DNA from 3 places in the Streptomyces sp. B3I8 genome. Region 2 is predicted to be linked to each of the others. Evidence: riboswitches for the same ligand, from Rfam matches in the RefSeq annotation. Region 2 holds a riboswitch; each other region holds the start of a gene.

Evidence for each region. A riboswitch is a leader RNA that binds a small molecule or an ion and turns the genes downstream of it on or off. The one in region 2 is predicted to bind cobalamin.
Region 1: linked by a shared signal. The riboswitch ahead of QFZ64_RS26565 (HoxN/HupN/NixA family nickel/cobalt transporter) and the one ahead of QFZ64_RS23170 (ribonucleoside-diphosphate reductase subunit alpha) in region 2 are both predicted to bind cobalamin.
Region 3: linked by a shared signal. The riboswitch ahead of QFZ64_RS08665 (cobalamin biosynthesis protein) and the one ahead of QFZ64_RS23170 (ribonucleoside-diphosphate reductase subunit alpha) in region 2 are both predicted to bind cobalamin.

The regions. Positions count from the first base shown of each region.
Region 1 covers NZ_JAUSYN010000002.1:5,507,475-5,514,808, reverse strand. The annotation lists gene QFZ64_RS26600 (3' terminal RNA ribose 2'-O-methyltransferase Hen1) at 1-65, opposite strand, end outside; gene QFZ64_RS26595 (LLM class F420-dependent oxidoreductase) at 276-1,196, opposite strand; gene QFZ64_RS26590 (DUF6099 family protein) at 1,444-1,923, opposite strand; gene QFZ64_RS26585 (nucleotide pyrophosphohydrolase) at 2,096-2,458, opposite strand; gene QFZ64_RS26580 (ATP-binding protein) at 2,560-3,738, opposite strand; gene QFZ64_RS26575 (cell division protein SepF) at 3,898-4,299, opposite strand; gene QFZ64_RS26570 (metalloregulator ArsR/SmtB family transcription factor) at 4,431-4,784, opposite strand; cobalamin riboswitch at 4,965-5,174, shown strand; gene QFZ64_RS26565 (HoxN/HupN/NixA family nickel/cobalt transporter) at 5,202-6,347, shown strand; gene modA (molybdate ABC transporter substrate-binding protein) at 6,644-7,334, shown strand, end outside.
Region 2 covers NZ_JAUSYN010000002.1:4,705,366-4,712,699, forward strand. The annotation lists gene QFZ64_RS23170 (ribonucleoside-diphosphate reductase subunit alpha) at 1-2,112, opposite strand, end outside; cobalamin riboswitch at 2,237-2,373, opposite strand; gene mctP (monocarboxylate uptake permease MctP) at 2,509-4,119, opposite strand; gene QFZ64_RS23180 (DUF3311 domain-containing protein) at 4,116-4,427, opposite strand; gene QFZ64_RS23185 (GntR family transcriptional regulator) at 4,716-5,480, opposite strand; gene QFZ64_RS23190 (extracellular solute-binding protein) at 5,969-7,249, shown strand.
Region 3 covers NZ_JAUSYN010000002.1:1,428,329-1,435,662, reverse strand. The annotation lists gene cobN (cobaltochelatase subunit CobN) at 1-2,574, opposite strand, end outside; gene QFZ64_RS08670 (cobyric acid synthase) at 2,571-4,166, opposite strand; gene QFZ64_RS08665 (cobalamin biosynthesis protein) at 4,163-5,167, opposite strand; cobalamin riboswitch at 5,267-5,408, opposite strand; gene QFZ64_RS08660 (hypothetical protein) at 5,578-5,793, opposite strand; gene QFZ64_RS08655 (inorganic phosphate transporter) at 5,806-7,155, opposite strand.

The sequences.
Region 1 (7,334 bases), 800 kb from region 2:
AGCAGGTGGCCCAGATCGGTCGCGGGGCGCTCGGGCGTGCCGGTGGTGCTGATCGTCAGGAACACGGGGATCGACCTCGGGACGGGGCCCGGAGAACGGGGCCTCAGGTGGGTGTGCGGCGAGTGCGGCGCGGTGGTGGCGCGTCGCCGGAAGACGCCGGTCACGGACCCGTACGGGTGTTCCGGACCCGGCGTGCCACCCCAACCTACAGCGAGCGGCACGCCGGTCATCAGCTATTTTTCCGCCCCCCGTCCGAGTTCCGGGGAGTTCCGGTTTCAGAGCTGGGACTGGACCTGGGAGGAGATCAGTTCCAGGTGGTCCAGGTCGGAGAGGTCCAGGACCTGGAGGTAGAAACGGGTGGAGCCGATCTCCGCGAAGCGGCCGATCCTGTCGACCACCTCGGCCGGGGAGCCTGCCAGGCCGTTCTCCTTCAGCTCGTCGACCTCGCGGCCGATCGCGGCGGCGCGGCGGGCGACCTCGGCGTCGTCCTTGCCGACGCAGACGACCAGCGCGTTGGAGTACGTCAGCTCGTCGGCGTCGCGGCCGGCCGCCTTCGCGGCCTCCCGGACCCGGGCGAACTGGCGTTCGCTGTCGGCGAGGGAGGCGAAGGGGATGTTGAACTCGTCCGCGTACCGGGCCGCCAGACGCGGGGTCCGGGTGGCGCCCATGCCGCCGATGAGCACCGGGATCTTCGGCTGGGTGGGCTTGGGCAGCGCGGGCGAGTCGGTGAGGTCGTAGTACGTGCCGTGGTGGCTGAACGTCTCGCCGGGCTTCGTGGCCCACAGACCGGTGACGATCGCGAGCTGCTCCTCCAGACGGCCGAACTTCTCCTTCGGGAAGGGGATGCCGTACGCCTTGTGCTCGTCCTCGTACCAGCCCGCGCCGAGACCGAACTCGACGCGGCCGCCGGACATCTGGTCGACCTGGGCGACCTGGATGGCGAGGACGCCGGGCAGCCGGAAGGTGCCGGCGGTCATGAGGGTCCCGAGGCGGATGCGGCTGGTCTCGCGGGCGAGGCCGGCGAGGGTGATCCAGGCGTCGGTCGGGCCGGGGAGGCCGTCGGCGTCACCCATCGCGAGGTAGTGGTCGGAGCGGAAGAAGGCATCGAAGCCGAGGTCTTCCGTCGCCTTGGCGACGGAGAGGAGGGTGTCGTAGTCGGCGCCCTGCTGGGGTTCGGTGAAGATGCGGAGGTCCATGCCGTCCATCCTGCCCGGTGGTGAGGGCGGGGCGCGACGGGGGTGCGGAACGGCGGTGGTGGGGGATGCGGTCCGGGGGCGGCCCCGGGGCGGGGGTCCGGGGCCGCCCGCACCGCGCCGCTGGGCCGGGCCGGACCGGCAGGTTGTGCCGCCGGGTCGGGCCCCCCGGGCCACACCGCCGGGTCGGGCGGCCCGGCCAGGTCGCCGTTCCGCTCCGTCGGACGCGCGGGCGCGTCGTGGGCCGGGGTCAGCCCAGGGCCGCGTCCCAGGGGGTGGGTTTCTCCTCTTCGGTCAGGGCCAGGCGGCGGAGCATCTCCCGGACGCGGTCGCGGGACTCGTCCGCCGCGTCGATCGCCTCCATGCACTGCCAGTACGCCCCGTCCTCCCCCGCCGTGCTCGCGAGGGCGACCAGAGCCATGGCCACCTCCACGAGGAGCGAGCCCAGCTCCAGCAGGGCGGTGCGCGCGTCACCCAGTTCGGTGAGGTGCGCGGCACGCAGGTCGCTGACGAGTGGCGGCGGGGCGTCCAGGACCCCGCACCCCCTTCCCGCCAGTTCCGTCAGTCCCAGCGCCTCGCCCCGGAGCTGCGGCGGGCCGGACACCGCGAGGCGGCTGCCGATCGCCTGCGCCAGGGCGTAGGCCTGCCACGCCTCCGCCGTGATCCGTAACGCGTCCTCGCTCCCGGTCAGGGCACGCCTGCTCTGCATGATGAGCCGCACCGCGTCCATGCGCTGCCCCCGCTCCCTCCGGCGCACTCGTCGCACGCCCACCCGAACTCCCTTGTTCACTACCCAGAGTGAAGGTCATCCAGTCGAAAAGCCAGAGGTAGTCCGAAATCTGTGGACAGCAAGCCCCTCACGGACAACTTACTTGCTACGGAGAGTGATAACTGGAGGCGGGTCAGCCCTTCGGCGCGGGCTCCGGCGCGGGCGCCGGTTCGTGCGCGGGCGCGGGCAGCGGAAAGCGGCTTTCGTTGCGGTCGATCTTCTCGTCCAGCGCCGTGAGAAGGTCCACGTCCAGTCGCTCACACAGTTGCAGCAGGTACGCGAGCACGTCAGCGACCTCGTCCCGCACCCGGTGCGCCGACTCCGGGTCCGCCATCACCCGCTCCGACTGCTCCGGTGTCAGCCACTGGAAGATCTCCAGCAGCTCGGACGCCTCCACGCTCAGCGCGGCCGCCAGGTTCTTCGGGGTGTGGTGCGGCCACCAGCCGCGCGCCGCCGCGAAGTCCACGAGGCGCCGTTGCAAATGGGCCAGATTCAGCGGGTGTCGGTCGTGGGGTTGCGCGTCGTGGAGTTGCGCGTCACTCGTGCGCGCGTCATGTGTGGGTGCGTCATGTGTGGGTGCTTCCTGGGCGTGTTCGTTCACGCGCCCAGGTGTACCACCGTCACGCCCTCCGCCCCGGCCACACGGGAGGCGTCGGAGACCGCCCCGATCAGCCGGATGTGACCGCGCTCGCACATGCGCGCCGCCAGCCGTGCCAGTTCCCTCGTCTGGTGCGGGTCCAGGGAGCGGTCGAGATCGTCCGCCAGCACGGTGAGGCTCTGCAGCGCCGCCGGCACCTCCCCGACGGGGTCCACCTCCAGGACTCCGGGCCCGGTGAGCAGCACCAACGCCATGGCCAAGTAACGCAGTTCGCCGTCGCCGAGCAGTTCCAGCGGTGTGGCCGGGGAGCCGTCGCCGCGGTCCACGCGGGCCCGTAGCCGGCCGTCGTCGTCCCTCTCCGCCCGTAGGCCGGTCACCGTGCCCGCGATGCCGGCGCGGACGGCGGCGACCAGCAGCGCGTGCCGCTGCCCGCACTCCTCGCGGGTCCGGGACAGCACGTCGGCGAGGTTGTCGCAGCCGGGCAGCAGCCGGCCGGCACCGGGTTCCACCGGGCCGCGCATCCGCTCGGGGCGCGGATCGCAGGGGAACACCGAGCGCAGGGCGACCACCATCTGCTCGGCCGCCGCCAGTACCCTGCGCTGCCCGTCCGTGCCCCCGGCGACGCGCAAGGGGAGCAGAGCGGTGCCGAGCCGGTCGTCGGGCAGCGGGCCCCTGGTCACCGGGGCGGCGCCGGCGGTGTGCCAGGCGGCCTGCACCACGGGACGGCCGGGGTCGCGCAGCGCGGACTGCAGGAGCGGCACTCCACCGGCTGTCAACCGTTCGCCGACGAGGCGTAGTTCGGGTTCGACCTGGACGGCCACGTCGAGACGTACGGGGCCGACCGGGCCGTCGGCGGTGCAGCCGATGCGAAAGCCGCGGCGGCGCTGGGGGTCGGGGCGGGCGGAACGGGGCACGCACGTTCCCGGAGCCGGGAACGCCTCGGCGAGGTCGGCCCCGGCGGCGAGCCGGGCGAGCGCGGCGTAGGCCTCCAGGGCGCGGGACTTGCCACTGCCGCTGGGCCCGGCGAGGAGGGTGAAGCGGTGCAGGGGGAGGCTGACGCGGCGGTGCCCGGCGTAGGCGGAGAGGTTGAGTTCGGTGAGGTGGGGGCGGAGGGTGGCGGGGGTCCGCGCGGGGACGGGGTCGGCCCGGGTGCCTGCGGGCGGTGGGGGCGCGTGCATGCGGGGACCGTAGACGGCGGCGCGGCTGGCGAACCGTTCCGCTGCGAAGGGCTTCGCACGAACGGGGTACGGAACGGGATCGGTTGCCGGACTGCCGGACTGCCGTGCTGCCGTGCCGATGGGATGCCGGGGCGCGGAGGCGGGGACGGCCCCGCACGCTCAACTCGGCCGCGCGGCCCCCGTATGGGACGGAGTGACCTCCGTGTCGGGCGGGGTCAGCAGAAAGACGTTCTTGTCCACGCGGTGCATGCCGCTGGTCAGGCCGAAGACGACGCCCGTGCTGAAGTCGAGGACGCGCTTGGCGACCTCCGTCTCCGCGTTGGTGAGGTCGAGGAGGACCGGGACCCCGGCCATCAGTGTCTCGGCGACGTCGCGGGCGTCCGCGAACACGTTGACCCGTAGGACGACGAACCTGCGCCTGGCCTCCGTCTCGGCCTCGGCGTAGGCCCGGTGGTCGTAGGAGCGGTGGTCCACCGCCGACGGCCAGGAGTCCCGGCCACGCAGCGGCACGACCTGGGCGAGCCCCTCCCATTGTTCGTCGGTGACATCGTGGCTGTTCACCGGCCCTCCCCGTCGGCTCGCACTGGTCGTCTGCACGGGGCATATTCTTACGTATCGTCACCCGATCGGCCGAACGCGACACGGTCCGCGACGCCTCTGGTGCAGGCACCCGCCCGCCACGGCGGGGTATTTCAGGTGGTTCTGACCAGTTTCAACAGCTCCAGCATGACCGGGTCGATCACCCGGTAGCGCACGATCCGCCCCTGCCGCTCCCCCGCCACCACCTCCGCCGTCCGCAGCAGCCGCAGCGCCTGCGAGACCGCCGGGTCGTTCATGCCGGTGGCGATGGCGAGGTCGGAGACGGCGAGCGGGCCCGTCCGGTCCAGCGCCAGCAGGAGGGAGAGCCGACCGGGGTCGGCGAGCAGGGAGAAGCGGTCGGCCCAGGCGCGTACGGCCTCCGGCTCACCGATGGCGGCGATGGCGTCGCACACCCGGTGGCCGTCGATGGTGCGCCGGTCCGCACGGTCGGCGGGGACGAGATGCATGCGGGCATTGTTCCAGGCGGACGGCGGACCGCGGCCGGTTCCGCGCTTTCGGTCCGCCGGTTCCGCGCTTTCCGGCCGAGGAAGGCCGGGGACGGACCTGGCAGGTGATTCGCCGCACCCGCCACCGCACCCGCAACACCTGCGCAGATATGCAGTCTTGCAGGTGATGACGGACGGGCCCTATGGTGGCCGGGCCGTGGTGTTCGGGAAGACCGGTGCAGGCCCCCTCGGGGGTCGAGTCCGGAGCGGCCCTCGCCACTGTGATCGGGGAGTTCCCGTCCCTGCCGCCCCCGGGCGGCGCCACTGGCCGTGCGTACGCGTGGCTGGGAAGGTTGGGGCGGGCGCGTCGACCCGTCAGCCAGGAGACCGGCCACGGCATCTCACGAAGTGATCCACGAGGTGCTGGAGCGTGACCGAATGACCCTGCCCGCGCGCCCTTCCGCGCATTCCTCCACGACCCCCGCGACCCCCGGGGCCACCGCCGCCCCCACCGGTTCCTTCCGCTGGCGGCGCGAGGACACCGTCCGTACCGCCGGGCTGCTGGCGGTGATCCTGGCCCTGCACGTGGTGGCGTTCGGGGTGCTGTTCCTGCTGGTGGTGCCCGAGCACTACGAGGTCGGCTCCAAGGCCTTCGGCATCGGACTCGGCATCACCGCCTACACGCTGGGCATGCGGCACGCCTTCGACGCCGACCACATCGCGGCCATCGACAACACCACCCGCAAGCTCATGGCCGACGGCAAGCGCCCGGTGTCGGTCGGGTTCTGGTTCGCGCTGGGGCACTCCAGCGTGGTGGTGGTCATGGCCGCGCTGGTGGCCGGCGGCACGGCGCTCGCGGGCACGCTGCTCAACGAGGGCTCGCGCACGCACCAGACGCTCGGCGTCGTCGGCACCACCGTCTCGGGCGGCTTCCTGTATCTGATCGCCGCGCTGAACCTGGTCGCGCTGCTCGGCATCCTGCGGGTGTTCCGGGCGATGCGGGCGGGAACGTACGACGAGGCGGAGCTGGAGGCGCACCTGGACTCGCGCGGCTTCATGAACCGGATCCTGGGCCGCCTCACCCGCTCCGTCAGCCGCCCCGGGCAGATGTTCCCGCTCGGTTTCCTCTTCGGGCTCGGCTTCGACACCGCGACCGAGGTGACGCTGATGGTGATGGCGGGCAGCGGCGCGGCGGCCGGACTGCCCTGGTACGCGGTCCTGTGCCTGCCGCTGCTGTTCGCCGCCGGGATGAGCCTGTTCGACACGCTGGACGGCACGTTCATGAACTTCGCCTACCAGTGGGCGTTCGCCAACCCCGTGCGCAAGGTGTTCTACAACCTCACGATCACCGGGCTGTCGATCGCCGTCGCCTTCCTGATCGGCACGATCGAACTGGTCGGCGTCCTGCACGAGAAGCTCGACCTGACGGACTCCGTGACCGGCTGGATCGCCGGTCTGGACCTCGACAACGTCGGATACGTCATCGCCGGGCTGTTCGTGGTGGTGTGGGCACTGGCCCTCACCTACTGGCGCCTGGCCCGGGTCGAACAGCGCTGGTCACCGCGGACCGCCGACGGCAACTGAGGGCTCACCTCTCACCGGGGGGCACGGCCGGCCTGGCCGGGCGTGCGCCCCGGCGAGGAGTGCCGGCGCCGGGTTCGGGATCTTGTACGGACGTCGGGGGCGCGCTCGCTCGCGTCCACGCGGTGGAACCACGGCCCGGCGCTGATCCTCTGCTCCCACGCGGGCGCACATGCCACCTTGCTCCACTGACTGTGTTCGCTCCTGCTGGCTACATGGGGATTCATGGCTGGCAGGTGCGGCGTTATGATCAGAGTGGCCATGAGGTGTGACGCCCAGGCAATGGGAGACCTTCAGTGATGATCCGTACGTCCCGCCGTGCCCGTCGACGGATGCTCGCCGGGGTCGGTGTCGCCGCCGTGTTGGTGACGGCCGGCGCATGTTCGTCCGACTCCGGCGGCTCCGACGACGCGAGCGCCTCCGGCGGCGGCCCGGCGAAGCCCTCCGGGACCGTGACCGTGTTCGCGGCGGCCTCGCTGCAGGAGAGCTTCACCGCGCTGGGGAAGAAGTTCGAGAAGGAGTACCCGGGCACGAAGGTCACCTTCAACTTCGGCGGCAGCGACAGTCTCGCCGCCGGGATCACCGAGGGCGCCCCCGCCGACGTGTTCGCCTCGGCCAGCCCGAAGACGATGAAGACGGTGACGGACGCCGGGGACGCCGCCGGTACGCCGTCGACCTTCGTGCGGAACCGTCTGGAGATCGCCGCCCTGCCCGGCAACCCGGACAGGATCGCCTCCTTGAAGGACCTGACCAGGCCGGGGCTGAAGGTCGTGCTGTGCGCCAAGACCGTGCCGTGCGGTGCGGCCGCGCAGACCGCGCTGGAGGCGAGCGGCCTGAAACTCACCCCCGTCTCGTACGAGCAGGACGTCAAGAGCGCGCTGACCAAGGTGGAGCTGAAGGAGGCCGACGCGGCGATCGTCTACCGCACCGATGTGAAGGCGGCGGGTGACAAGGTGGAGGGCGTGGAGTTCCCCGAATCGGCCGAGGCCG
Region 2 (7,334 bases):
GTCCTCGGGGATCCGGGCGAGGTCCCGCACGGAGCCGTTGGACTCGCGCAGCGCCTCACGGGTGCGGGCGTCCCACACGCCGAGCCGCTTGAGATCGTCCACCAGGTACGAGTTGACCTGGAGGAACTCGCCGGACAGCGTCTCGCGCTTGAACAGGTTGGACACCTGCGGCTCGATGCATTCGTAGACACCGGCGATCGAGGCGATGGTCGCGGTCGGCGCGACCGCGAGGAGCAGGGAGTTGCGCAGCCCGGTCGTGGCCATGCGCGCGCGCAGCGCCGCCCAGCGCTTCGGCCAGGTGAACTCCACGCCGTAGTGGTCGGGATGCAGCACGCCCCGGGCCGTACGGGTCTCCTCCCAGGCCGGCGCGGGCCCGTTGCGCTCGGCGAGGTCGGCGGAGGTCTCGTACGCGGCGAGCATGATCCGCTCGGCGACGCGGGTGGACAGGGCCTTCGCCGCGGGCGAGTCGAAGGGCAGGCGCAGTTGGAAGAAGACGTCCTGCAGGCCCATCACGCCCAGGCCGACCGGACGCCAGCGGGCGTTGGAGCGCCCGGCCTGCTCGGTCGGGTAGAAGTTGATGTCGACGACCCGGTCGAGGAAGGTGACGGCGGTGCGGACGGCGGCGTCCAGCCGCTCCCAGTCCATGTCGCCGCCCGCCCGGTTGACGAAGGCGCCGAGATTGACCGAGCCCAGGTTGCAGACCGCCGTCTCCCCGTCGTCCGTGACCTCGAGGATCTCCGTGCACAGATTGGAGGAGTGCACGACGTGGCCCGGGGTCGCGGTCTGGTTCGCCGTCCGGTTGGCGGTGTCCTTGAAGGTCATCCAACCGGTGCCGGTCGCCGCCAGGGTGCGCATCATGCGGCCGTACAGCTCGCGGGCGGGCAGCGTCCTGCGGGCGAGCCCGGCCTCCTCCGCCCCGCGGTAGGCCGCGTCGAACTCCTCGCCCCACAGGTCGACCAGTTCCGGTACGTCGGCGGGGGAGAACAGTGACCAGTCCGCGTCGGCCTCGACCCGGCGCATGAACTCGTCCGGGATCCAGTGCGCGAGGTTGAGGTTGTGGGTGCGGCGGGCGTCCTCGCCGGTGTTGTCGCGCAGTTCGAGGAACTCCTCGATGTCCGCGTGCCAGGTCTCCAGGTAGACCGCGGCCGCGCCCTTGCGCCGGCCGCCCTGGTTCACGGCGGCGACCGAGGCGTCCAGGGTCTTCAGGAACGGCACGATCCCGCCCGAGTGCCCGTTGGTGCCGCGGATCAGGGCGCCGCGGGAACGGATGCGCGAGTACGCGATGCCGATGCCGCCCGCGTGCTTGGAGAGGCGGGCGACCTGGTGGTAGCGGGCGTAGATCGAGTCCAGCTCGTCCTCGGGGGAGTCGAGGAGGAAGCAGGAGGACATCTGGGGGTGACGGGTCCCGGAGTTGAACAGGGTGGGGGAGGAGGGCAGGTACTCCAGGCGGCTCATCAGGCCGTGGAGCGCGGCCACTTCGTCGACGGCACGGTCCGTGCCGTCCGCGCGGGGACGGGCCCCCTCCTCGGTCTCGGCGAGCCCCGCGGCCACCCGCAGCAGGAAGTGCTGGGGCGTCTCGATCACCTTGCGGGTGACGGGGTGGCGCAGCAGATAGCGGGTGTACAGGGTGCGCAGGCCGAAGTAGCCGAAGCGGTCGTCGGCGTCGGGGTCGACGAGCGCGTCCAGCCGTGCGGCGTGGCGGCGGACGAACGCGGCGGTCCGGTCGGCGACGAGGCCCTCCCGGTGGCCGACGGCCACGGAGGAGGTGAACGACGTGACGCCCTGGGAGGCGGCCTCGGTACGGATGCCGAGCGTCAGCAGGCGGGCGGCCAGCCGGGAGTGGGCGGGGTCCTCGGAGATGAGGCCGGCGGCCGCCTCGGTCGCCAGTTCGCGCAGCTCGTCCTCGTCGGCGTGCCGGGAGCGGCCGCGCAGGGCCGCGGCGGCGACCCGGCCGGGGTCGGCGTCGGGGAGGTCGGCGGTCAGCGCGGTGAGGGTCCGCAGGAGGGCGGCGCCGGGACCGTCCGGACCGTCGGGGCTGTTCGAGCCGTCGAGGCCACCGGGTTCCTCGGTCGCGGGGGATGCCGGGGCCGGTCGGGCCGGGGCGGTGGTCATGGGTGCTCTCCCTCGTTCGGCACGGGCCATGACGAGGACAGGGAGCAACATGCCGGCGCGCGGGGTGCGCCGGGTCGCGTCCCCGGCCCACTCCACGAGGCCCGGACGTCAGGCACCCGGCCGGACGGCCGGGCGCGCTGCCGGCAGGTCCTCGGACTCGACCCCTACGCGCGAACGCGTGGCCACACCGTTGCGGGACAGCTCCGGATTCACACCGGATTCCCCTGCGTCGGCAGCGCTGCTGAGCATACATGTTGTGCCGGAGGGGTGGGGGAGGGCCCAGATGTTGTGTCGGGCGTGCTGCCGACCGAAGCCGACTCCCTCAGGCGGCCCGCGTGCGAAGGCCGTGGCCGCCCCTTACGGGCGGCCACGGCCTTCAGCGACGTGTTCGGCGGACTAGTGCGACGTCCCCGCCGTCGCCGGCGGCAGCTCCGGCTCGACGCCGGGGGCGCCGACGTCCACCGTGTAGTCGTCCGCCGTCGTCTCGTCGACGCCCTCCGGCGCCTTCACCGCCCGCAGGACGAACGTCAGCACCACCGTCACCACCGCGTTCAGCACGAACGCGGTGAGACCGATGTAGCCGATCTGCCCGATGCCGGGGATGTCGTCCGAGGACCCGCCGAAGTGCGCCTGCGTCGGCGAGGCCACCCCGTACGCGGCCAACGTGCCGTACACCATGCCGACCGCCCAGCCCGCCAGCAGCGCCCACCGGTGGAACCAGCGGGTGAACAGGCCGCCCACCAGCGCCGGGAACGTCTGCAGGATCCAGATGCCGCCGAGGAGCTGGAAGTTGATCGCCACCGTCTTGTCCATCGTCAGGACGAAGACGAGCGCGCCCACCTTCACCAGCAGCGAGACGAGCTTGGAGACCTGGGCCTCCTGCTTCGGCGTCGCGTCCGGCTTGATGAAGTCCCTGTAGATGTTGCGGGTGAAGAGGTTCGCCGCCGCGATCGACATGATCGCCGCGGGGACGAGCGCGCCGATCCCGATGGCCGCGAAGGCCACGCCCGCGAACCAGTCCGGGAACATGTTCTCGAAGAGCTGCGGAATGGCCAGCTGGCCGTTCTTCACGGTGATCCCGTCCGCGATCGCCATGAAGCCCAGCAGCGCCAGCAGACCCAGCATCAGCGAGTACAGCGGCAGGATCGTGGTGTTGCGCCGGATCACCTCACGGCTGCGCGAGGACAGCGTCGCCGTGATCGAGTGCGGGTACATGAACAGCGCCAGCGCCGAGCCGAGCGCGAGCGTGGCGTACGTCCACTGGCCGCCCGCGGCCGGGATCACGCCGCCCGCGCCGGCCTTGGCGAACTTCTCGCTCGCCGAGGCGAAGATGTCGTCGAAGCCGCCGAGCTTGATCGGGATGTAGATGATCGCGACCGCGATGACGATGTAGATGAGCGCGTCCTTGACGAACGCGATCAGCGCGGGGGCACGCAGTCCGGAGGAGTACGTGTACGCGGCCAGGACGCCGAAGGCGATCAGCAGCGGCAGGTCCTTCACGAACCAGTTGGTGTTCTCGCCGCCGCCCACGCCCATCACGTCGAGCACCGCCTGGATGCCGACGAGCTGGAGCGCGATGTACGGCATCGTCGCCAGGATGCCGGTCACGGCCACCGCGAGCGAGAGCCCCTTGGAGCCGAACCGCCCGCGCACGAAGTCGGACGTGGTGACGTACCCGTGCCGGTGGCTGACGGACCACAGCCGCGGCAGGAACGTGAAGACCAGCGGGTACACCAGGATCGTGTACGGCACGGCGAAGAACCCGGAGGCGCCGGCCGCGTAGATCGCGGCGGGCACGGCCACGAAGGTGTACGCCGTGTAGAGGTCGCCGCCCAGCAGGAACCAGGTGACCCAGGTGCCGAACGACCGCCCGCCCAGGCCCCATTCGTCGAGGCTGTGCTCGTTCTCGGCCTTGCGCCAGCGGGCCGCGAGGAACCCGATGACGGTGACCGCGAGGAAGAAGAAGATGAAGACGCCGAGTGCGACGCCGTTCACACCGTCGTTCATTCCGCCGCACCTCCCTTCGAGGAGCCGGAGGGACCGGAGGAGGCCGCGGACGCCGCGGACGCGTCACGGGAGGCCCGGCCGCGCTGGTCGAACTGCCACAGCTTGTAGGCGGTCACCGTCAGCACGGTGGAGATCAGCACCCACAGCATCTGGTACCAGTAGAAGAACGGGAGGCCGATGAACGCCGGGTCGGTCCTGTCGTACGAACCGACCCACAGCATCGCCACGAAGGGCGCGACGAGGCAGAGGCCGATGACCACCCGCAAGGGTGTCACCACCCCTCTGCCGACTTCTGGGGCATCTGACATGTGCGGCTCCGTCCCCTCGCTGGTCAACCGGGCAATGCGCGAGGAAATCTAGGTCACCGTGTCCAGGCAACGGAACCCTTGTCCGCATAACGGTTGGGGATGGCAACGAAAAGGGGACGGATGGTGACGGTGGGTGACGGTTGTTCGTACGTCGACCCACCGGCCGCTCGGGCGTTCACTCCGCGGGCCGCTGCGGGGCGTCCGGTCCACCGGCCGCCGCGATGCCCGTCCACCGACGTGCGGTCCAAGGGGCCGGTCCGGCATGCGGCCCGCCGGCCGGTCCGGCGCTCAGTCCACCGGCCGCTTCAGCCTGGCCACGAACTTGTAGCGGTCCCCCCGGTACACCGACCGCACCCACTCCACCGGCAGGCCCTCCTTGTCCAGGGAGTGGCGGGAGAGCATCAGCATCGGCAGACCCACGTCCGTGCCGAGCAGTCCGGCCTCGCGCGGCGTGGCCAGCGACGTCTCGATCGTCTCCTCGGCCTCGGCGAGATGGACCCCGTAGACCTCGGCCAGCGCGGTGTAGAGCGAGGTGTACTTCACCAGCGAACGGCGCAGCGCCGGGAAGCGCTTCGCCGACAGATGGGTCGTCTCTATGGCCATCGGCTCGGCGTTGGCCATGCGCAGCCGCTCGATGCGCAGTACCCGCCCGCCGGAGGTGATGTCGAGGAGTTCCGCGAGCCGCTCGTCGGCGGTGATGTAGCCGATGTCCAGCAGTTGGGAGGTGGGCTCCAGGCCCTGCGCGCGCATGTCCTCGGTGTAGGAGGTGAGTTGCAGCGCCTGTGACACCTTGGGCTTGGCGACGAACGTTCCCTTGCCCTGGATGCGTTCGAGGCGTCCCTCGACGACCAGTTCCTGCAGTGCCTGCCGCACGGTCGTGCGCGAGGTGTCGAACTCCGAGGCGAGGGTGCGCTCGGGCGGGACCGGGGTGCCGGGCGGCAGCGTGCGGGTCATGTCGAGCAGGTGCTTCTTCAGGCGGTAGTACTTCGGCACGCGCGCGGTACGGACGGGTGCGCCGCCCTCGCTCTCCGCACTGCTGACGTCGGTGCTCATGCTCCGCCTTCCCGGCTCGGTGCCGACTGGGCCGACGGCTTCCGCCGGTCACGGCTCACATCGTGGCACGGCTTCGCGCGGGTGACTCCGCACGTTCCGTATGGGGATCCCGCGCACGCGTGCCGGGGACCTCCTCTGTATACCGCCACCGGCACAGGGTGGTCTAGTCCACCGTCCGCACTGTGGTCCGCCCTGGGGCCCGCCCAGTGGTACACCCGCCGGCACCGCTGCCGACCTGGTCTTTTCGCATCCTTCCTACGTAAAGGTTCTTGCATATGTAGGTCCCGTAACGGACGCCTCGCGCGGGCTCCCACGCCCTTGACACTCCTATTGGTCCGGGCCAAGCTCCCCCTACTGGTCTACACCACTGGATCAGTTCCAGTCCCGGCCCCACGGGCAACGCACGTACGCGGCACTTCGCCTGAGCGCACTCGTCGCGGCACGCCGAGGGGAACAGGGGGGTTCGTGGCATCCCTGAGGAGGATGGCGTGAAGCGCAAGCTGACAGCCGCGATCGGTATCGCGGGCATGATGATCTCCATCGCGGCGTGCGGGGGCAATGACGACGGGGACTCGGCCGGGGGCACGGACGCCAAGGAGCTGACCGTCTGGCTCACGGTGGACGCGCAGAACAACTGGCCGGCACTGGTCAAGGCCGCCGACAAGGCGGTGCAGAAGAAGCACCCCGGCATCAAGATCAAGCACGAGTACTACGGCTGGCCCGACAAGAACACCAAGCTCGACGCCGTCCTCGCCACCGACAAGGCGCCGGACGTGGTCGAGATGGGCAACACCGAGATGCTCGGCTACATGGTCAAGGGCGCCTTCGCCCCCGTCGACACGGCGAAGTTCGACAACGCCGACGCCTGGCTGGACGGCCTGAAGGCCTCCGTCACCTATGACGGCAAGACCTACGGCGTGCCGTACTACGCCGGCGGCCGCGTCGCCAACTGGCGCAAGGACGTCGCCGCGTCGGTCGGCGTGAAGACGCCCCCCAAGACGTACAAGGAGCTGACCGCCGCCCTCGACAAGGTCCAGAAGAAGGAGGGCTCGAAGTTCAGCGCCTGGTACCAGCCCACCCGTGACTGGTACGCGGCCATGTCCTTCGTCTACGACGCCGGCGGCTCCATCGCCACGGACGACGGCGGCACCTGGAAGGCCAACCTCTCCTCGCCCGAGTCCCTCAAGGGCCTGGGCGAGTTCAAGAACGTCGTCGACAAGTACATGCACGGCGACAAGACCAAGGACGAGTCCGACCGTTACATCGTGTACGGCCAGGGCAAGTCGGCGATGATCTTCGGCGCGGCGTGGGAGGGCGCGACCTCGGCCGACCCGAAGAACGACAAGACCGGCAAGCTCAAGGACAACCTGGAGAACTTCGTGATGCCGGGTCCGTCCGGCAAGAACATGCCCGTCTTCCTGGGCGGTTCGGACCTCGCGATCCCGGTCAAGTCCAAGGCGCAGGGCGTCGCCGCCGAGTGGATCAACGCGTTCACCGGCAAGGAGGGCCAGAAGGGCCTGATCGCCAAGGGCAACCTGCCCAACAACAAGACCGACCTCGCGACCCTGAAGAGCGACCCGGCCACCGCGGTCCCGGCCACCGCGGCCGAGTCCAACTGGTTCGTACCGATGGCGCCCGGCTGGGGCCAGGTCGAGAAGGCGCAGGTGCTGCAGACGATGCTGCAGAACATCGGCACCGGCAAGAAGTCCGTCGAGGCCGCCGCCAAGGACGCGGACACCGCGATCGACAAGGTCATCAACACCAAGTAGCCCGGTACGGGGCCCTGTCGCCGCCGACGGGGCCCCGGCGCCGTCGTGCTTCCGGCGGGGCCGTCGGTGCGGTGCCGGGAGACTT
Region 3 (7,334 bases), 3.3 Mb from region 2:
ATACCGCTGCACCAGCGAGTCCGCCAGCGACTGCCCGACCTCCCAGCTCAGCCGGGACGGGATCGCCTTGGGGTCGACGGAGTAGAAGTTCCGGCCGGTCGGCAGGACGTTGACCAGGCCGCGCGTGGGCGAGCCGGAGGGGCCCGCCGGGACGTAACCGCCGTCCAGGGCGAGCAGGATGTGCCCGATCTCGTCCGTCGTACGGGCCAGCCGGGGCACCACCTCCTCGCAGGCGAACCGCAACACCGCCGCCGCCTCGAGGAGTTCGGTGCCCAGGACCTCGCGTACGAGGGCGTCGCCCGCGTCGGCCGCCCAGTCGCGCGCCTCCATGCCCTCGGCGAGGCGGCGGCAGAGCTGCTCGAGCAGGTCGATCGCGTCGGACGCGGTACGGGCGGGACCGTCCACCAGGCCGGTCAGCTCCACCGGAATCTTGACCCCGGCGCCCGGTTCGGCCAGCAACTCCTTCTCCACCAGCCCGAAATGGGCGGCGAGGCAGGCCCGCAGACCCGGCAGCGCGTTCGCCCGGCCGCCCCACACCTGCGAGGCGCGCAGTACCGCGAGCACCAGGTTGACGCGCGGCTCACCGACCGGGCCGCCGCCCAGGATGTGCAGGCCGTCGCGGATCTGCACATCCTTGATCTCGCACAGATAGCCGTCGATGTGCATGACGAACGAGTCGAACTCGGCGTCGTCGGGCTGGTCGTCCACGTGCAGGTCGTGGTGGAGCTCGGCGGCCTTGACCAGCGTCCAGATCTGCGCCCGCACGGCCGGGGCCTTCGTCGGGTCGAGATCGCTCACCAGCGCGTACTCGTCGAGGAGTTGTTCCAGTTTCGCCAGGTCGCCGTAGGTGTCGGCCCGCGCCATCGGCGGCACCAGGTGGTCGACCACCGTCGCGTGCCCGCGCCGTTTGGCCTGGGTGCCCTCGCCGGGGTCGTTGACGATGAACGGGTAGATCAGCGGCAGGTCGCCGAGCACGGCGTCCGGCGCGCAGCCGGCGCTCAGCCCGAGCCCCTTGCCGGGCAGCCACTCCATCGTGCCGTGCTTGCCCATGTGGACGATCGCGTCGGCGCCGAAACTGTTCTCCAGCCATCGGTAGGCGGCGAGGTAGTGGTGGGACGGCGGCATGTCGGGGTCGTGGTAGATCGCGATGGGGTTCTCGCCGAAGCCGCGCGGCGGCTGGATCATGACCACGACGTTCCCGAACCGCAGCGACGCGAGCACGATGTCGTCGCCGTCCACGTACAGGGAGCCCGGCGGCTCGCCCCACGCCTGGAGCATGCCGCCGCGCAGCTCGGGGTCGAGCGTGTCGAACCACTCCCGGTAGTCGGCGAGCGGCACCCGTGCGGGGGCGGCGGCGAGCTGGTCCTCGGTCAGCCACTCCACGTCGTGGCCGCCTGCCTCGATGAGCCGGTGGATCAACTCGTCGCCGCCGGACGGGTATCCGTGCACCCCGTACCCCGCCTCGCGCAGCGCGTCCAGCACCCGTACCGCCGAGGCGGGCGTGTCCAGGCCGACGGCGTTGCCGACCCGGGAGTGCTTGGTGGGGTAGGCGGTGAAGACGAGCGCGATCCTCTTCTCGGCGTTCGGCTTGTGCCCGAGCGCCGCGTGCCGCACGGCGATCCCGGCGACCCGCGCGGCCCGCTCGGGGTCGGCGACGTACACCGGGACCCCGGCCCCGTCGTCGTCGAGCTGTTCCTTGAAGGAGAAGGGGACGGTGACCAGCCGGCCGTCGAACTCGGGGATGGCGACCTGCATCGCCGCGTCCATCGGGGACAGCGCGGCGTCGGACGCCTCCCACTGGGCGCGCGAGGAGGTCAGGCACAGCCCCTGCAGCACGGGCACGTTCAGCTCGGCCAGCGCCCCGACGTCCCACGCCTCCTCCTCGCCGCCCGCCGACGCCTGCGAGGCGTGGGTGCCGCCGGCGGCCAGCACGGTGGCGACGAGCGCGTCGGCCCCCGCCAGCAGCTCGTACAGGCCGGGGTCCGCGCCGCGCAGCGAACCGCAGTACACCGGCAGCGCGTTGGCGCCGCGCGCCTCGATCGCGTCGCACAGGGTGTCCACGAAGCCGGTGTTGCCGCTGAGTTCGTGGGCGCGGTAGAAGAGCACGCCGACGGTCGGCCGGCCCGGTACGCGGGCGCGGGCGCCGTGCACGCCGTACTCGGGCATCTTCCGCGGCTCCTCGAAGCCCTCGCCGGTCAGCAGCACGGTGTCCGACAGGAACCGGGCGAGCTGGGTGAGGTTGTCGGGGCCGCCCTCGACCAGATAGCGCAGGGCCTCGGCCACCACGCCCGCCGGCACCGACGACTCGGCCATCAGCTCGGCGTCCGGCACGCTCTCCCCGCCGAGCAGCACGGTCGGCACGCCGGACGCCTTCAGCGCGGCCAGCCCGTCCTCCCACGCCCGCTTGCCGCCCAGCAGCCGTACGACGGCGAGGTCGGCGCCGTCGAGCAGCGCGGGCAGCTCCTCGGCGACGTCCACGCGGGTGGGGTTGCCGATCCGGTAGCCGGCACCGGTGGCGGCCCGGGCCGCCAGCAGGTCCGTGTCGGCGGTCGACAACAACAACACTGTGCTCATGCGGGCGCTCCCGGTGGGATGAAGGGCAGTCCTTGCGGCGCGCCGGACTCGATGAGCCGCCACAGCGCGTCCGTGTCCGCGTGCTGTTCGATCAGGTCGCCGAGCCGGTCGAGCTGCTCCTCGCGCAGCGCGGCGAACGACGTGTCGGGGGCGGGGACGAAGCGGCGGCCCGCGGCGGCGGCCACCTCGCGCAGGAAGGCGCGCCGGAAACCGTCCGACTCCAGCGAGCCGTGCCAGTGCGTGCCCCGGACCGCCCCGACCCGGCAGCCGTCCGGGTCGAGGCCCCCGGCGGTGCGGATGAACGTCTCCCCGCCGGTGACCTCGGCGACCCCGTGGTGGATCTCGTACCCCTCGACGGGCTCACCGAGGGCCTCGCCGACGGGCCGGGCGAGGGTCTTCTCGCGGGCGAACCGGACCCGTACGGGCAGCAGTCCGAGGCCGTCCACCCGTCCGGCGCGCGACTCGACCTCGTCCTCGATGTACTCGCCGAGGATCTGGTAGCCGCCGCAGATCCCGAGGACCGGCCGCCCCTCGGCGGCCCGGCGGCACAGCGCGTCGGCGAGCCCCCGCGCCCGCAGCCACTCCAGAGCCCGGACGGTGCCGCGCGTGCCGGGCACGACGACGAGGTCGGCGTCGGCCAGCTCCTCCGGCCGGTCCACGAACCGCACGACGACACCGGGTTCGGCGGCGAGCGCGTCGACGTCCGTGAAGTTGGACATCAGCGGGAGCGCGCACACGGCGACCCGCAGCACGTCCTCGCCGACCGGCGGCGCGGTGTTCGACTCCCGGACGGTCCCGCGCGACGAGACCCTCCCCCAAGCTCTCAACTTCGTTCGAGCAGGGGGGACCCCCATTCCGTCCTCCTCGTCGATGCCGAGGCCGTGCCGGAACGGGAGCACGCCGTACGTGGACCGGCCGGTGAGTCCGTGCAGCATGTCGAGGCCGGGTTCGAGCAGCGAGACGTCGCCCCGGAACTTGTTGACGAGGAACCCGGCGACCAGCTCCTGGTCCGCGCGGGAGAGCAGGGCGACGGTGCCGAAGAAGGAGGCGAAGACCCCGCCCCGGTCGATGTCGCCGACGACGACCACGGGGAGCCTCGCGTTCCGCGCGATCCCCATGTTGACGATGTCGGTCCGGCGCAGATTGATCTCGGCCGGGCTGCCCGCGCCCTCGCAGATCACCGCGTCGTACGTGGCGCGCAGCTCGGCCAGGGAGTCGAGCACGGTGCCGAGCAACTCCCGCTGCCGCCCGCCGTGGTAGCCGCGGGCGCTCATCTCGCCGACCGGCCGGCCGAGCAGCACCACCTGGCTGCTCCGCTCGCCGCCCGGCTTGAGCAGCACGGGGTTCATCAGCGCGGTCGGCTCGATCCGGCAGGCCTGGGCCTGCATGGCCTGCGCCCGCCCGATCTCGGCGCCCTCACGCGTGACGAACGAGTTGAGGGACATGTTCTGCGCCTTGAACGGCGCGACCTTGACGCCGCGCCGCGCCAGCCACCGGCAGATCCCGGCGGTGACGACGCTCTTCCCGGCGTCGGAGGTGGTCCCGGCGACGAGCAGCCCGCCACCGGTCCGACGGTCGGTACCGCCGCTCATGATGTACGCCCCTTCGCCGTCGCCCTCGTGTGCGCGCCTGTGTTCGCGCTTGCGTTCGCCCGGCGGCTGCGGCTCCCGAACGCGAGCCGCACGCCCGCGCACACGCCCAGCGCGAGCCAGTTCACGCGCCGCGAGAGCCGCGCCGCACGCTCGATGTCCGCCACCCGCACGGCGCGCCCGGCGCCATTGAGCAGCGGACGGTGCTCCACGCGCCCTCCGTACGACAACGTGCCGCCCAGCCGCACCCCGAGCGCCCCCGCGAAGGAGGCCTCGACGGGACCGGCGTTGGGGCTCGGATGCCGGCCCGCGTCCGCCCGCCAGGCCCGTACCGCACCCCGGGGGTCCGGACCGGCGACGGCCGCGAGGACGGCGGTGAGCCGCGCCCCCGGTGCACCGGCCAGGTCGTCCAGCCGCGCGGAGGCCCACCCGTACCGCAGATGACGGGGGGAACGGTGACCGACCATGGCGTCCAGCGTGTTGACGGCCCGGAAGCCGAGCAGTCCCGGCACACCGGCGACGGCACCCCATACGAGGGCGCCCACGACGGCGTCGGAGGTGTTCTCGGCGACGGACTCGACGACGGCCCGCGCGATTCCGTCGGCGTCCAGCGCCTGCGGGTCGCGCCCGCACAGGTGCGGCAGCCGCGCCCGGGCGGCGTCCACGTCACCGGCCTCCAGCGCCCGCCCCACCGCCCGCGCCTCCCGCACGAGCGAAGTGCCGCCGACGACGGCCCAGGTGGCGGTCGCGGTCAGGGCGACGGAGGCGACGGGGGAGCGGCGTACGGCGCGCGCGGCGAGGGCTCCGAGCGCGGTGGCGCCACCGGCGCACACCAGGGTGTGCAGCGCGCCCCGGCCTCGGTGATCACGCCACAGCGCACGCTCCACGGCTGCCGCGGCCCGCCCGAACACGGCGACGGGATGCCCGCGGCGCGGATCGCCGAGGAGCAGGTCGCCGAGGAGGCCGGCAGTGGCGCCGTACGCGTAGAGGCGTTCGGCACCCACGGGGTCAACCGGCCGTGGGATCGGTCAGGGTGTCGCTGATGAACCTCGGTCGGCAGCCGCGCATGGCGAAGTGTCCTCACTCAGGGTGTCCACGCCCTGGTTCGACGAGACCGGCGGTGAGAGTTCCTGGCTCCCGGGGATGTCTACCCCGGTGACAGTGGCGGGACCGCGCCGGATTCGCACCGGCTTCCTCTCCTGCCGCCGTATTGGCTTCGGCAGTTCACCACGCCCCCCGACACCAGTCAACCTGGCCCTGACCTGCTGTGCGGAGTCCCACACGTACGCCGGCGCCCGTCCCGGGGGCATGCGAAGGGGGGTGGGGACGAAAACCGCCCCCACCCCCCTCACGTCGTCGCGCCATCACGCTCGCGGGGTCACATGGTCACGTGGTCACGTGGGTTCACGGTCCGTCAGGCCACGATCAGTTGGATGCCGTACGCGACCGCGGCCGCACACGCGGCGAAGCACGCGTACGCCCCCGTGGTGGCGAGCACTGCGCTCCCGCCCCGCGCGGACTCCTTCTTGGTGAGTCCCACGATGCCGAGCGTGAACAGACCCACCAGTCCCACCGTCACCACGAGAGAGACCCCGAACACTGATCCGAGCGCTACCCAGTCGATCTTCATGATGTCCGTTCCTCACACCGCGGCGGGACGAGTCGGTTCCGCCGCGGACCCGGTGTCCGGAGCGGGAATGGTGGTCTGCAACCCCGTGGCCACCGTGCCGCCGGCGGCCGTGGCGACGGCAGGTGCGGCGGCGACAGCCGTGCCGACGACGGTCGCCCCGGCGCCGTCCGCGGCGATGATCGGGCCCGCCGGCGGCGGCGCCACCGCGGCGATGGCCGCGGTCACGACGCCCGGCGACTCGACGTCGACGTCTGCGACGGAGTCCAGGTCATTGACGTTGTCCACGGTCACCGGCTTGCGGCGGGACAGCACCCAGATCGTCCCCGCCCCCGCGAGCAGCAGCGCGCCGGTCACGACCGTGCCCCACGTGCCCTGCTTGGTGAGCAGTTCCGCCCCGGCGCCGACCAGTCCCGCCGCGGGCAGCGTCAGGCACCAGGCGACGACCATGCGGGTCGCGGTGGACCAGCGGACCACCGCGCCCCGGCGGCCGAGTCCGGAGCCCATCACCGCGCCGGAGCAGACCTGGGTGGTGGAGAGCGAGAAGCCGATGTGGGAGGAGGCGAGGATCGCCGTCGCCGCACTGGTCTGCGCGGCGAATCCCTGCGGCGGCGCCAGGTCGGTCAGCCCCTTGCCGAGGGTCCGGATGATCCGCCAGCCGCCCAGGTAGGTGCCGAGCGCTATGGCCGTGCCCGCCGAGAAGATCACCCACATCGGCGGGTTGGAACCGGGGGAGAGGACGCCGCCGGTGACCAGGGCGAGGGTGATGATGCCCATGGTCTTCTGCGCGTCGTTGGTGCCGTGCGCGAGGGAGACCAGGCCGGCCGAGGCGATCTGCCCGGCCCGGTACCCCTTCGCGGTGGCCTTCTCGTCGGCCCGATTGCCGATGGCGTACGTCAGCCGGGTCGCCAGCATCGCGGCGAGACCGGCCACGACCGGCGCGGCGACCGCGGGAAGGAGGATCTTGGTGACGACGGTCGAGCCGTTCACCGACGACCAGCCGGCCGACATGACCGCCGCGCCGATCAGACCGCCGAACAGTGCGTGGGAGGAGCTGGAGGGGAGACCCAGCAGCCAGGTCAGCAGATTCCACAGGATCGCGCCGACGAGAGCGGCGAAGATCACTTCGGTTCGAAGGCCCTCTTCGTCGATGATGCCGCCGGAGATCGTCTTGGCGACCTCCACGGAGAGGAACGCGCCGACGAGGTTCAGCACGGCGGACATGGCCACCGCCGTCTTGGGCCTCAGAGCGCCGGTCGAGATGGTGGTGGCCATCGCGTTGGCCGTGTCGTGGAAACCGTTCGTGAAGTCGAACGCGAGTGCGGTGACAATCACGATACCCAGGAGGAGCGTGATGTGTTCCATTTACCCAGGCTTCTGTTGGACGTCAGTGGCCCTTGGACCGTAGGCAACCTGGGTGAACGGCAGGTGAACTGGGGCAGGCGGTGTGGTGACCCCAACGAGGTGCCGGGGTTCCGCTTACCCGGCGGCGTCCGGGTACCGGTCCCGACGGTGCCCGGGTGCCGCCGCTCCCCGAGGGCACC